4 regions of the Cytobacillus sp. genome follow, and region 4 is predicted to be linked to each of the others. Evidence: riboswitches for the same ligand, from Rfam matches in the RefSeq annotation. Region 4 holds a riboswitch; each other region holds the start of a gene.
The links. Region 4 has a riboswitch for S-adenosylmethionine ahead of metK (methionine adenosyltransferase). Riboswitches for the same ligand answer to the same signal wherever they lie in the genome.
Positions count from the first base shown of each region.

Region 1: it holds a riboswitch for S-adenosylmethionine, as region 4 does, so the genes downstream of both, ACEQ1T_RS01500 (methionine ABC transporter ATP-binding protein) here and metK (methionine adenosyltransferase) in region 4, are expected to answer to the same signal.
Region 2: it holds a riboswitch for S-adenosylmethionine, as region 4 does, so the genes downstream of both, ACEQ1T_RS23755 (O-acetylhomoserine aminocarboxypropyltransferase/cysteine synthase family protein) here and metK (methionine adenosyltransferase) in region 4, are expected to answer to the same signal.
Region 3: it holds a riboswitch for S-adenosylmethionine, as region 4 does, so the genes downstream of both, ACEQ1T_RS10235 (O-methyltransferase) here and metK (methionine adenosyltransferase) in region 4, are expected to answer to the same signal.

Region 1 is NZ_CAXQGS010000012.1:10,659-14,372, reverse strand. Features, by position in the region: gene ACEQ1T_RS01505 (DMT family transporter) at 1-597, shown strand, start outside; SAM riboswitch class I at 665-764, shown strand; SAM riboswitch class I at 864-964, shown strand; gene ACEQ1T_RS01500 (methionine ABC transporter ATP-binding protein) at 1,123-2,154, shown strand; gene ACEQ1T_RS01495 (methionine ABC transporter permease) at 2,144-2,794, shown strand; gene ACEQ1T_RS01490 (MetQ/NlpA family ABC transporter substrate-binding protein) at 2,813-3,640, shown strand; gene ACEQ1T_RS01485 (M20 family metallopeptidase) at 3,668-3,714, shown strand, end outside.
Region 2 is NZ_CAXQGS010000135.1:1,649-5,362, reverse strand. Features, by position in the region: gene ACEQ1T_RS23760 (methionine ABC transporter ATP-binding protein) at 1-452, opposite strand, end outside; SAM riboswitch class I at 607-710, opposite strand; gene ACEQ1T_RS23755 (O-acetylhomoserine aminocarboxypropyltransferase/cysteine synthase family protein) at 851-2,167, opposite strand; SAM riboswitch class I at 2,321-2,422, opposite strand; gene ACEQ1T_RS23750 (hypothetical protein) at 2,474-2,812, opposite strand; gene ACEQ1T_RS23745 (MFS transporter) at 3,037-3,714, opposite strand, start outside.
Region 3 is NZ_CAXQGS010000053.1:112,083-115,796, forward strand. Features, by position in the region: gene ACEQ1T_RS10230 (hypothetical protein) at 1-1,413, shown strand, start outside; SAM riboswitch class I at 1,488-1,594, shown strand; gene ACEQ1T_RS10235 (O-methyltransferase) at 1,688-2,266, shown strand; gene ACEQ1T_RS10240 (PH domain-containing protein) at 2,306-2,686, shown strand; gene ACEQ1T_RS10245 (PLP-dependent aminotransferase family protein) at 2,715-3,714, opposite strand, start outside.
Region 4 is NZ_CAXQGS010000003.1:32,087-35,800, forward strand. Features, by position in the region: gene asnB (asparagine synthase (glutamine-hydrolyzing)) at 1-13, opposite strand, end outside; gene metK (methionine adenosyltransferase) at 523-1,719, opposite strand; SAM riboswitch class I at 2,160-2,275, opposite strand; gene ACEQ1T_RS00245 (thiol-disulfide oxidoreductase DCC family protein) at 2,381-2,755, opposite strand; gene pckA (phosphoenolpyruvate carboxykinase (ATP)) at 2,974-3,714, shown strand, end outside.

The DNA.
Region 1 (3,714 bases), on a different contig from region 4:
GCTGCTTTGGCTGCTATATTTTTAAGGGAAAGATTTGGAAGGGTAAGGTGGATTGGTTCCGCAGTCAGTTTTGCGGGTGCGGTACTTATTTCCCTTGGTACAGGAGGCGGGTTTGAAATCCAAACCGGTATATTATTTGTCCTGCTTGCTTCCGTTTCAGAAAGCATCTATTTCGTGTTTCAGGCTAAATACTTTAATAAGTACGGATTTTTGTCATTTACATCATATACCGTTTGGGCAGGGACTAGTTTTATGCTGATTTATCTTCCAGGGCTTGGTAGTGAGATCTTTCATGCGACGGCCGAATCCACTTTTAGTGTCCTTTATTTGGGGATTTTTCCAACGGTAATTCCATATATTGCCCTCGCTTTTCTTGCGTCTATACGAGGGACTTCTGAAGCGGTAAGCTCTCTTTATCTGACACCAGCAATAGCGTTTGTCATTGCCTGGGTTTGGCTGGGAGAGGTGCCGGCTATGTTATCAATTGCAGGTGGTGTGATTACTCTAGCAGGTGTGATGATTATTCACCGTAAAGAGAGCTCTGTTAAAGTGACAGAAACTTATGAAAATGGACCAGGTGAAAATATTAAAAAATAATGATTGACATCCTTTTCTTTATTGTGGTAAAGTAATAAACATATTAAACAACCAAATAATAAAAATCTTCTTATCCAGAGAGGTTGAGGGACTGGCCCTATGACACCTCGGCAGCGGACAAAAGTGTACCGTGCCAAATCCAGCAAGCTTAGCTTGAAAGATAAGAAGAGGACCATTGATAAATGCTGCCCTCTTCTTTCTTTAGAAGAGGGTTTTTATTTTACCGGAAAAATGCAGCGAGATTCTATTCATAAACATATGAATAATTCTTATCGAGAGAAGCAGAGGGGCCTGGCCCAATGAAGCTTCGGCAGCAGGCAGACTGCACTGTGCCAAATCCAGCAGGCGAAAGCCTGAAAGATAAGGAGGGGCCTTCAAAAAACCTCTTCTGATGGAAGGGGTAAATTTCAGGATATAATTCTTAGTTTTCGCATAGGAATAGTTAGTGAATAAAAAGTGACAGGTACCTATACCAATTCATTAAAGTGGTATAAATACCTGTCACCATCAAAGGGGAGATGCTGAATGATAGAGTTTCAGAATTTAAAGAAAGTCTATGAAAGCGGAGGACAGCAGGTAGCTGCTTTAAACGGAATAGACTTAAAGATTAACAAGGGTGAGATTTTCGGTGTGATCGGCTTCAGCGGTGCGGGAAAGAGTTCTTTGATCCGCTGTGTCAATTGGCTGGAGAAACCGACTTCAGGAAAGGTTATTGTCAGCGGACATGATCTGACGGCTTTATCTGTAAGGGAAATTCGCGAAGTGAAAAGAAACATCGGAATGGTCTTTCAGCATTTTAACCTATTAAATTCGAAAACAGTGTTTGCCAATGTTGCGATGCCGCTCACACTGGCTAAGGTCCCTAAAGATGAAATCAAAAAGCGTGTTCATGAACTATTGGAATTCGTGGGGCTCGCCGACAAGGCGAACAGCTATCCCGATCAGCTGTCAGGCGGACAAAAGCAGCGGATCGGAATTGCCAGGGCACTGGCGACCCAGCCTTCCATTCTATTATGTGATGAAGCGACTTCAGCACTGGATCCTCAGACAACCAGCTCGATCCTGCAGCTGCTGAAAAAAATAAATAAAGAATACAATATTACCATTCTGATCATTACCCATGAAATGTCTGTAATCAGAGAGATTTGTGATCGTGTCGCTGTTATTGAGGCAGGAAAAATTATCGAAGAAGGAACCGTCTTTAATGTCTTTTCATCACCAAAAACACAAACAGCGAAAAACTTTGTCAGCACGGTTATGAATGATCAAATACCTGACTCCATTAAAGAAGTGATCGAAAGACAGCAAGGTCTTCAAAAGGTATTTAGAATCAACTTTGTTGGAAATTCTGCCGGGCAGCCGCTCCTTTCGCAGGTTGCCAAAAAGTTTAATATCGACTTCAACGTCCTGTTTGGAAATATTACTGAACTTCAGGGAACACCGTTTGGCAACCTGATTGTCGAATTCCAGGGTCCGGACAGTGAAATCAGACGTGCTATCCAGTACATCAGCCAGGAAAAAGTTTCTATAAAGGAAGTGACAACACGTGCTAGTTAATCAGGAAAAAATCATCGAAGCCTTAATTGAAACGATCCAAATGGTGGCTTTCTCATTGCTGTTTTCAGCTCTTATTGGACTGCCGCTTGGCATATTGCTTGTCGTAACAAGGAAAGGGCATCTGCTGGAAAACACCGTTGTTTTTAACATCATAAACAGCATTATTAATATTTTCAGATCAGTCCCCTTCATCATTTTAATGGTAGCCATCATCCCAATCACCCGGATGATTGTCGGGACATCGATTGGAACTGCTGCAGCAGTAGTGCCGCTTGTCTTTTATGCAGGACCCTATATTGCGAGATTAATAGAAAATTCATTGCTTGAGGTTGATCCGGGAGTCATTGAAGCTGCAGAAGCAATGGGAGCGACACCTGGCCAGATCATTTTAAAGTTCCTGATTCCTGAAGCGCTCAGTTCGCTGGTATTAGGCTTTACAATTGCGACAATCGGTCTGGTCGGAGCATCAGCCATGGCCGGGGCGGTCGGAGGCGGCGGCCTTGGTGACCTTGCCATTACATATGGCTATCAGCGATTCGATACAACCGTCATGCTGATTACCGTTGCAATCTTAGTGGTCATGGTTCAAGGCCTGCAGTCATTCGGAAATATCATATCCAAAAAAATCAGAAGAAGATAAATGAGGAGGAAACACATCATGAAAAAACTATTTTTATCATTCATTATTTTAGCATTGGCTGTGTTCACTGCAGCATGCTCAAGCACAACTGGCGGAGAAGAGACCAAGAAAATTAAATTAGGTGTCAGCGGATCTGATACACGCATCTGGGACTTTATTGCAGAAAAGGCTGAAAAGGAAGGCATTGAAATTGAGGTTGTAACATTCTCTGACTATGTACAGCCAAACGTTGCCCTTGCAGAAGGTGATCTTGATGTAAATGCATTCCAGACAGTCGCTTATTTTGATACTTTTATTAAAGAGCATAATATGGATCTTACACCAATTGCGACAACTGTATTAGCACCAATGGGCCTTTATTCTGAAAAAGTAAAATCGGTGGAAGACATTCCGAAAGGCGGCAAAATTGCCATTCCAAATGATGCTTCAAATGGCGGAAGAGCCCTTCTTTTACTGGAGGAAGCCGGCTTGATTAGATTATCCGAGGACTATGACGGAAACCTGGACTTGAATAAAGTCGTTGAAAATCCGAAGAACCTTGAATTTGTAGAAATGGTATCAGCACAGACGCCGCGTGCACTTCCAGATGTCTCTGCTTCTGTAATCAATAACGGAATTGCTGTAGATGCAGGCTTTAACCCAACTAAGGATTCAGTTTTTATTGAAAGCGAAACCGCTACTCCGTATGTAAATATCATTGCTGTCAGAACAGAAGATAAAGATAACAAAACGCTTAAGAGAATTGCAGAACTTTACCAGGAAGATGATGTAGCTGATTTCATCACGAAAGAATATGACGGAAGCATGATCCCGACTTTCATACCTTTAAGTGAAATTGGCTGGTAAAAAATTATTTATAAAGGAGGAACAATGATGGCGGCACCTGTAAAAGCACTTTCTGAACTAAAAGAAGCAATCAA
Region 2 (3,714 bases), on a different contig from region 4:
ATTCCAACTCTTTGCTTTTGGCCGCCGCTAAGCTGGGAAGGATAAGCATCTTCTCTTCCTTCAAGACCAACGAGTTTAATGAGCTCGTCTACCCTTTTCAGCCTTTCCTGCCGGGAAACACCAGCGATTTCAAGCGGAAATGCGATATTCTCCCTTACCGTTCTTGACCATAAAAGGTTGAAATGCTGGAAGATCATGCTGATTTCCTGACGCGCTTTTCTTAGCTTGCTTCCCTTTATCTTTGAAACTTCATTGCCTGCAACTGTTACACTGCCCTGGGTAGGAAGCTCTAACCCATTCAGCATGCGGATCAAGGTACTTTTACCTGCACCGCTATATCCGATAACTCCGAAAATTTCTCCCTCTTTCACCTCCAGGTTTACATCATCAACTGCTTTTACCTGTCCCTTTTTTGAAGGAAAAATCTTCTGTACATCTTTTATAGAAATCAACGTGAAATGTCACCTCTTTAATCGAAAAATACAGATTATAATTAATAGACTGCTCATATTCCTCTATTTTTTACTCCTTAATGGAGTTCATGCGCTAAAAGCAAAAATGCCTTTCTGCACATGAGCAGAAAGGCATTAAAAAATTAAGTCCTTTCTCTCATCTGTCAAAGCTATGCTTTGAGTGAATTGGCACCATTTCAAATAATTGACGGTTGCCGGGCTTCATAGGGCACTTCCCTCCACCTCTCTTGATAAGAGCGTAACGTTCTATATTCAATTAATACTTTAAGTAATTTAAGCAGTTTTTTAATTACGTTTGCTATCGTATCATAGCCACTAAAAAGGTGTCAACGATGAAATTTTAAACTTTCGGAAAAAAATGAATGGTAAATTTTCCTTTATGCTTTTGCAGCAAGCGATGTGATGCCTGAAGCTTCTTCAATCGCCTGTTCCAGATCCTCAATCAAATCTTCCGCATTCTCGATCCCGATAGAAATCCGAATTAGATCTTCCGCCACTCCGGCAGCTTTTAAACCTTCTTTATCCAGCTGCTGGTGAGTGGTACTTGCAGGGTGGATAATCAGACTCTTTGCGTCCCCTACATTTGCTACGTGTGCCCAGAGCTGCAGATTATTGATTAGCTTGGCTCCAGCTTCTCTTCCGCCTGATATACCAAACACAGCCACAGCGCCTGCTCCTTTAGGCAAATATTTATCTGCCAACTCTTTGTCCGGATGGCTTTCAAGCCCTGGATAAAGCACCCAATTAACGGCTGGATGCGCCTCCAGATATTCCACTACTTTTTTTGTATTGGCAATGTGCTCCTTCATTCTCACATGCAAAGTCTCAAGCCCCAACGCAAATTGAAATGCACTTTGCGCACTCATCGCTGGCCCCAGGTCTCTTAACAGCTGAACGCGTGCTTTAATAATATAAGCCGCCTCGCCAATTGCTTCGCTATAGACAATATCATGGTAGCTCGGATCCGGTTCTGTAAAGCCCGGGAACTTAGGGGAATTCCAGTCAAATTTTCCGCCGTCTACAATAATTCCTCCCATTGTTGTTCCATTGCCGAGCAGCCATTTAGTCGCAGAGTGTATAACAATATCAGCACCATGTTCGATAGGCCTGCAAAGATAAGGTGTAGCAAAGGTGTTATCGACAATCAGCGGCACACCATTCTCGTGTGCAATTGCTGCGACCTTTTCAATATCCAGGATTTTTAAGCTGGGGTTTCCAATCGTTTCCGCAAAGATGGCCTTTGTTTTATCCGAAATCGCGTTACGGAAATTTTCCGGATCTTTTGGATCGACCAGTTTCACTTTAATCCCATACTTGGGAAGTGTGACTGCAAACAAATTATAAGTGCCGCCATATAAATTGGACGCAGCAACTATTTCATCGCCTGCTTCAGCTATGTTTAATATGGCAAGAGTAATGGCAGACTGTCCGCTTGCAAGAGCCAATGCACCAACTCCTCCCTCGAGCAAGGCCACTCTTTCCTCAAATACACTTACAGTAGGGTTATGTATCCTGCTATATATATATCCTGGCTCTCTAAGGGCAAAGAGATCTGCAGCGTGATCTGTATTCTTGAACTGGTAAGCATTATTCTGGTAAATCGGTAACGCCCTTGCACCAGTTACAGGGTCAGGCTTCAGTCCCCCATGCACTCCAATGGTTTCAAAACGGTAATTTTTTTGTTTGTCAGTCATTGCTTTCTCTCCTCTATAAAAATTTTAGTATTTCTTATCGAAGAACTAAGAAAAGCGCAAGGCGCCTGAAGCTAAACAGTTATCCATTTTAAAAGATTAAAATAAAGATAATATTAAAAAAACCTCTTCATAAGAAGAGGGCCGTATCGTCTCTCCTTATCTTCCAGAGCATCCCGCTCTGCTGGATTTAGCACCGTGTACTTTACCGGTTGCCGGGCTTCGCTGGGCCAGTCCCTCCGCCTCTCTTGATAAGAATATTCAGTTAATTCATATTAAAACGATATTATCATACTATTTAAAAAACGGTCAAGCATTATGATATGAAATTTTTCCCAAACAGAAAAAAGACTCGAGAAACAATTTTTTTCTGAAGGTGGTTTCCATCATTACTTTATTTTGGGAAAGTGCATCCCTTAACTTTAACTCCCCTGAAATCAGTGACAGCACAGCTTCCTCAGTCCCCAATATCTCCACATCAAAATGGCTGGTGTGACTTGCCTTCCGGATTTCCCCATTCGAAACCATCAGAGGAATGCTTATATTTCCCGCCTTAATATGCAAAGAGAAATTTGATTTTCTTAAAAAGTATCCAAGATGCCCTTTAGCCTTTAATTCCCGGATAAATACATCAGGTAAATCCTTCACGGCCTCACCTCTTTTAATGGGTTTATTATCTTTAATATTCAGTAATAAAGGGCTTCAATCCTTTAATTTTCTTTCGACAAGATTAGAAAAGCGGAAGCGCCTTGCCCACCCGGCTTCTGGAGCTGGACAGTTCTCAAAGTCAAAGTTATTAAACCTGATAGAACCAGAAAGACAATGCCCGTTTATTAGGCATTGTCCTTTCATTTCCCGAGAAATATGTCAGATTATACTATTTTTACAGAAGACGCAGCAGTTTTTGTCTTATTATAGCCTCTGAAAACAATGAAAAAATAGAGAGAGCCAATCAAATATAATGAAGCTGTAATGGTGAATACGAGTGCATATCCCCAATATTCACCATATCTCATGACGATTCCCGTTGAAATAGGTCCCATTACAGCCCATCCTAAATTGAAAACCATCTGATTGACGGAGTTTGCCAGTCCTTTCATCGAATCATTTACCTTAGACATCATCAGAGACATTTGTATAGGGTTTCCTGCATTCATTAATGCCTGCCGGAACAAAAAGCCGATGGCAGCCAGCCAGAGATTCTCGGTATAAGCAGTTAAAAGCAGAAATGGAAGTGACATGAGCTGAAGGATTACAACTGCTTTTACTTCTCCTACCTTCCTTACCACAACCGGGCCGATAATCATAGCAAAAGCGGTGGCAGCCTGCCCTAATGAAATAATAATGCCAATGGCTGAATTGGAAGCTTCAAAACGGTCTGCGAAGTATAAATTTAGATAAGGGATAACCAGTCCTGCGCCAATTCCTATCAGCAGCTGCGCAAAGGCAAACATGGCGATAATTTTGACGCCTTCATTTTTAGGGGAAAGCTTTTTGAACGAAAACTCTCTTAATCCTCTTACATCGTTTTTATTTTTCGGAGCTTCTGT
Region 3 (3,714 bases), on a different contig from region 4:
ATGGTTCAGACAGCTGCAAAGGAAACAAAGGCAGCAGAGAAAGAAGAGCGAGAGCAGGGAACAGCTGTAACAGTTGCTGATACGTCTTTAAAGCATGCGAAGGCGCAGCGTGATAAGACTGTTAAAAAGGTGGCCAAGCATGATAAACATCCTGAAGAATGGGAAGAACTTGATCTGGAAGTGAAGACGATTGAAATTACTGACCAGACCAAACAGACGAATGCAGAAATAAAGAAAACGGAAGAGCGCAAAAAAGAGACGGAGCAAAACATTGCTGAGTTTGAAAACAATCAATTGCATCTATCCGTAATCCTTAAAGAGGAAGCAGCAGCTTTTACGGATGAAGATATTGAAAAAATAAAGAGCCAGGGAAAGCAAAGCATCATTTCCTGGAGTGAAAAACATCAGGGTATCCAGGATGAAGGCCAGGAGAAGCACGCAAAAATTGAACAATCCCTGCGCAATTTAAAACTCAATATTGAAGGAAAGGATTGGGAAATCCGCTTTAAGAATGAAGTTTTAACTACGCTTGATCATATGGATACCAGGCATTATGCGCATATTCAAAGTGTGGTCCAAAACATGAAGCGCTTTTCACAGAGCGGCTTAGAGCAGCTGGAACGAGATAAAGAACGGGCAGAAAAAGCGCAGAACTTCTGGGCCAGCCGTGCGAGCATGAAGGTAATGAGCATTTCAGAAGCGATTCGCTCGATGATTGCGAAAATGAAGCTGAAGAATGAACGGGGTTCTTTCCCGCTCGTTCAGCTCAAAGAAGACATCCTTCCTAAAAAAGCGGAAGATATTGAACCTTTACTGAAACAGCATTTCGTTTCGGCCATTAACAAAATTACGAAACGATTCGAGATGATTGATGACAATAGTCTGGAGCAGGATCAGGAAATCAAACAGCTCATCAGTGATGAGCAGATTTTATTTGTCTCCCTCAGGAATCGTTACCCGGAGCTGCTGGTATATAATATGCGTACTGATAATGCATTCATGTACGGAAAACCGCAGCGAGAGCATTATTCAACCTGGCAGACGATCAACCAGGGTTCAAAGACTAAATCCGATGGCAGCGGCGGTCAAAAGCTATCTGCACGCATGGTCATGATGATGATGCTTCTTTCGGTCAAGAGTGAAACCGATCAAAGCTGGGTCCCGTTAGTCTGTGATAATCCGTTCGGACAAGCTGCTTCTGCCCATGTACTTGACCCGATTTTCGCAGTAGCAGATAAGCTGAAGTTCCAATTCATCGTCGTTACTCCTCCTGAGTTGGTGAAAACAGAGATCAGCCAGAGATTCGATGCGTATTATAAATTGGACTTCATCCGGGAAAAAGGGAAAGAGATTGTATCGGATACGATTATTCCGGCATTCCGGATTTATCAAGGGGAGGAAGCTGTTCATTAGATTAAAAGAATTAAAGTGTTGCCATTTTGCAAAAACTATGCAATACTTGGTTGAAAATATAAATTTTATACAAATTCTTATCCAGAGAGGTGGAGGGACTGGCCCTGCGAAGCCTCAGCAACCCCTGATTATGTCAGGAAGGTGCTAATTCCAACAGAGTTGATGCTCTGGGAGATAAGAGGTCGTTTTGATAAGTAAAGGCCTCTTATAATGAGAGGCCTTTTTTTGATGCTCTTTTATGATTTGATAACGAATAAAGAGGAGGAATGGCAAAATGGAAAACGGTGTTATACAGGTACCGGAAGCATATTCGAGGATATTGCAGGAATCTGATGTGCTCGGCTTCGGGCAGTCATGTGATCGAAAAACAGGATTTTTACTGAAGGGGCTGGCTGCCTCAAAACCAGGAGGAAGCTTTTTGGAGCTGGGAACAGGAACGGGAGCGTCTGCTTCCTGGATCATTGATGGGATGGATGAAGACAGTAAGCTTACAACCGTTGATATAGACTCTAGTGTGCAATCGATCGCGAGAAAGTACCTCGGGAATGACAGCAGAATCACATTTTGCTGTGAGGACGGAGCAGCTTTTATACAAAACCTGTCAGAAGGCTTCGATTTTATTTTTGCAGATACATGGCCGGGGAAATTCGAGCTACTGGACAAAACCCTGGATCATTTGAATATCGGCGGTTTTTATGTGATTCATGATGTGTTTCCGCAGCAGAAATTGCCTGAAGAATTTAGGATAAAAGCCACTAAACTTCTTAAAACTCTGCAGGACAGACCTGACCTGGACATAACAGAATTGGATTGGTCTACCGGGCTGATACTTGCAGTGAAGACAGCGGTTTGATAGATGAAATTATTTACTGAAAATGAGGGGGATCGTTCCATGCATAGCGTTAGAAGTCAGGTTGAACATGTATTGAAAGAAGGTGAAAACATTATTGAATGTTTAAGCTGTTCATTAGTTGCCCATTACTGTTTAACTCCGCACGCAGGCTTCTTTGCGGCAACGAACAAAAGACTGCTATTCTATGGAATCCCGGTATCAGAAACAAATAAGGAAATAATTGAAGAATTTGCGTATAACCAAATTACTTCCATTGAAGAAAAAAGGGGAATCACCGGGAAGCATATTCATATGTACTATAAGCAGGACTTGTATAAATTCCAGCAAATCCAGGGGATGAATTTGTTTGATTTTATGGTGGCTATTAAGGAAAAGATATGCATGTTTACCGCTTCACCAAAAGAGCGTTATCCTGTTTGATAAACGCTCTTTTAGTTGAATATATGACTTAGTCTAAAAGATAACCTTTCCATGCTTTAGCGATTAACTGGACTCCTCTCTCAATCTCGTCCATCGATGGTGCGCCATATCCAAACATCACATGATTATTTGGCTTGTGAAGCTGATACATAGGCGAAACAGCATCGATTTCAACTCCCGCCGACTTTGCCAGAGCAATTGCTTTAGGTTCATTCAATCCATCTGGTAATGTCACGATGATATGCAAGCCCGCTGTATCTCCAATTATGTCAAAGTGTTCTCCTAAATGCTTTGACAGGCTATCTATTAAACAGCTCCTTTTAGCTCTATATAAAGTTCTCATTTTTGCTATATGAGATGAATAAAGTCCTTCTTCCATAAATTTTGCAGCAGCTCGCTGATCGATTCTTGAAACAGTCGACTTTTGATAAGCATTAAATTTTTCGAAGTCCTGCTGCAGTGCTGCTGGCATAATCAGATAGCTGATCCGAAGTGATGGCAACAGTGTTTTTGAAAAGGTGCCGAAATACAGTACCCGCCCGGTGGAATCCATATGTGATAATGCTGGGATTGGTGCCCCTTTGTAGCGAAATTCAGAATCATAGTCATCCTCGATAATGAAAGCATCCTGATTAATTGCCCATTTCAACAGTTCAACCCTTCTGGCAATAGACATAATTGTACCAGTAGGGTATTGATGAGCAGGTGTCGTATACAATAATTTTATTGGCTCATCAGGCACACAGCATCCTTCCTCATCCACAGAAATCGGATAACAAGGCAGCTGCAATTGATCAAAAACAGATCTTGCCCGACTAAAACCTGGATCTTCTATTCCGATGGCTCTCCGTTTAAAAAACAAACAGACATTTAGCAGCAGCTGCTGAAACCCGCTGAAAATATACACTTGCTCCGGCTGGCAGGCCAGCCCTCTAGCTTGCTGTAAGTATAGTGCAATTTGAACACGCAAAGAATATTCGCCCTGCCACTGTGCATTGCTGGCATTAGATTCATTAAGCTCTTTTCTG
Region 4 (3,714 bases):
TAAAACCACACATTATGTACGTCACCTACTCCATTCTATTCTCAATATTTAGATACAGCCTTAACGGCTCCTTTGTCTTAGAAAACATACCCTATAATACTACCACTAATCATTTATAATTAGCACGCGGATTATAAAAAAATATGCTCGGAAAATTAAGCCATTATCCGAAGTTTAAACGATAACATATAATTATAAACGACTAAAGAGCATAAAGACCGAAAAGTGAATTATCACCCTATATGTATAAAGACGCAAAAAAGAAAGCGGGAGTTACATAGTAAATGCAACTCCCGCTTTTTATATTATTGTCTAGCTCCACAAGGAACGCTTCGACAGCTTTATCATCGCACGACTAAAAGCGCTAGCTTTTAGGAGGAGCGCCTACCCCCTCGAGGTCACAAGCCACCCCTCCCCAAAAGGCAAAGGACGCCTTTCCGGGGATGGGGGTCATGCAGACGTTGCCACAGGACGTGGCGTTCTTAGTCTGCGTTCCTTCGTGGGCAAGGCGCTTCCGCTTTTCTATTCAGCTTCAGAACGAAGAATTTCTGCCTTATCTGTACGCTCCCAAGGAAGATCTACATCTGTACGTCCGAAATGTCCGTAAGCAGCTGTCTGCTTGTAAATTGGGCGGCGAAGGCCAAGCATGTTAATAATTCCTGCAGGACGAAGATCAAAATGCTTTCTTACCAGATCAACAAGTACATCTTCGCCCACTTTGCCTGTTCCGAATGTATCAACAGAAATCGATACAGGCTGTGCCACACCGATCGCATAAGCAAGCTGAACCTCAACTTTTTCAGCTAAGCCGGCTGCCACAAGATTCTTAGCTACATAACGAGCAGCATAAGCAGCAGAGCGGTCAACCTTTGTAGGATCCTTACCGGAGAACGCTCCTCCGCCATGACGGGCATATCCGCCGTAAGTATCAACAATGATTTTGCGTCCAGTCAGGCCAGCATCCCCTTGAGGTCCGCCGATAACGAAACGTCCTGTTGGGTTGATGAAGTACTTAGTATTCTCATCGATTAGTTCTTTAGGAACAACCGGGTTAATAACATGTTCCTTCAGATTGCGCTGGATTTGCTCCAGGCTGATCTCAGGGTGGTGCTGAGTAGAAATAACAATTGTGTCAATGCGGACAGGCCTGTCATTTTCATCATACTCAACCGTTACCTGAGTTTTTCCGTCCGGACGAAGGTAAGGAAGGATTTCTTCTTTACGAACTTCAGTCAGGCGGCGGGAAAGTTTATGTGCTAAAGAAATCGGAAGAGGCATAAGCTCTTTCGTTTCGTTGCAGGCAAAACCGAACATTAAGCCCTGGTCTCCTGCACCGATTGCTTCGATTTCCTGATCGCTCATTTGTCCTTCACGTGCTTCAAGGGCCTGGTCAACACCCATTGCAATATCTGCTGACTGCTCATCAATGGAAGTTAAAACTGCACATGTTTCGGAATCAAAACCATATTTAGCACGGGTATAACCGATTTCTTTTACCGTTTCACGAACGATTTTTGGAATATCTACGTATGTAGATGTTGTGATTTCACCTGCAACTAATACAAGTCCAGTTGTTACAGAAGTCTCTGCAGCAACACGGGCATTCGCATCTTTAGCTAAAATCGCATCTAAGATTGCATCAGAAATTTGGCCACAGATTTTATCCGGATGACCTTCAGTAACTGATTCAGAAGTAAACAAACGACGCTTTGTTGACATCTGGCTTCCTCCTTATAAATAGAAAATTGAGCGAGAATTTAGAAATGGGGAAGCGGAAATAACTTTTCCCTGTCATTTCATGGATCTCTGTTTGATACGGAACTCATTCCCTTAGTAGTATGAAATAAACATGGAGTTTTTATTAGAAAAATAGACAGCACTGACCAGAAGCCAGGCACCCATTTTTTCTTTTGCACACTGCAAGCTGCTAAAAACTCACATAAATAGTACATTCCAAAAGCCGTTCATTTCATTGCCTTAAAAGCACAAGCACCCGGTTAGCCCCGACAAGCATAAGACAGTCCCTGGAAGAAGGCGTTCTTTGCCTTCTGCAAGGGAATGGCTGATGACCTCGAGGGGCTGGGTGCTGGAGCTGGATAAAAAATAAAAAACCTTCCCATTAGTGAAAAGGTTGAAAGCAAATCGATTCGCGCCTTTCACTCTTATCGTTCAAGGAATTACGTCCTTGCGTCAGGTTAGCACCTTTGCTGATTATTGCCTTTAGCAGGTTGCTGGGTTTCATAGGGCCTGTCCCTCCACCAGCTCGGGATAAGAGAGTATCCGTTCAAGGTTGAATCATACCGTATTTTATCGAATCATGTCAACAGATTTTCATTATTTTTCACTGTAAGTTTTAAGCATTTAAGATTATGCTCCATGCTTACAGCGAACAGCTTCCGTCGTCACATTTTTTCTTTAGAAATTTATGCCTGTTTTTAGCAATCCATTTATAGATCGGATCGCCCAGCATTGGCGTCAATGGGAGATATAAAAGGAGGCCGATTAAAAAGGATGCAGGAAAGAGGAACAGCAGTCTCCTTACTGCAGAATAACCCCTTTTCACGCCACCCGATGGGGTAATAATATGAAGCTCTCTGCGCAAATCAATCTTGGAAAACGAGAGCGAGTTCGGGATTTTTTCATACTCCTGCAGAGAAATCCATTCCACTTTATTCAGCCAATCGAGTTTTTTAAACATCTTCTTTGTTTCCTTGCATAAGGAACAAGTTCCATCATAGAGGGCAATTGTCTTCATTTTAGATCAGTCCCATGTTAAAATTAACACTTTCTTCTATATTAACATATACCAGTTATAAGGTGATTAAAGTGGATTACTTGTCCAATTATGACATTTTTATAACATGAATAAAAAAATTTCGTAATAGTATAGACTAATCATTTTAATGTGTTATACTAATTTCGAGATGTAATCACTTTCATAAAAAAATCGGGAAAAAGGAAGGTATTCATCAGATGAACTCTGTAAGCATATCAAACGAATTGAGCGAATTACTAAATGGCAGCAACATTCAAGTGCAATTATCCGTTCCTCAGCTTGTGGAAAAAGTATTAAACCGCAATGAAGGGTCCCTTACCTCTACTGGTGCCGTACGCGCTACTACAGGAAAGTATACAGGACGTTCCCCTAAAGATAAATACATTGTTGAAGAAGCATCAAACAAAGATAAAATGGACTGGGGTAGCGTAAACCAGCCTATCTCTGAAGAAGCATTCTCTAATCTTTATAATAAAGTAATCAACTACTTAAAAGAAAAAGAAGAAGTATTTGTTTTCAAAGGCTTCGCAGGTGCTGATAAAAAGCACCGCATGCCAATCCAGGTAATTAATGAATATGCCTGGCACAATCTTTTCGCACATCAGTTATTCATTCGTCCGGCAGAAGACGAGCTATTGGATCATCAATCAGAGTTCACAGTCATTTCTGCTCCTAATTTCAAAGCAGACCCTGCAGTTGACGGCACTAAGTCCGAAACATTCATCATCATTTCATTCGAGCGCCGCACTGTTTTAATTGGCGGTACTGAATATGCAGGCGAAATGAAAAAGTCCATTTTCTCTGTTATGAACTATATGCTTCCAGAAAACGGGATTCTTCCGATGCACTGCTCCGCGAACGTTGGCCGCGAAGGAGATGTCGCTTTATTCTTCGGCTTATCCGGAACAGGGAAAACAACCTTATCTGCAGACCCTAAT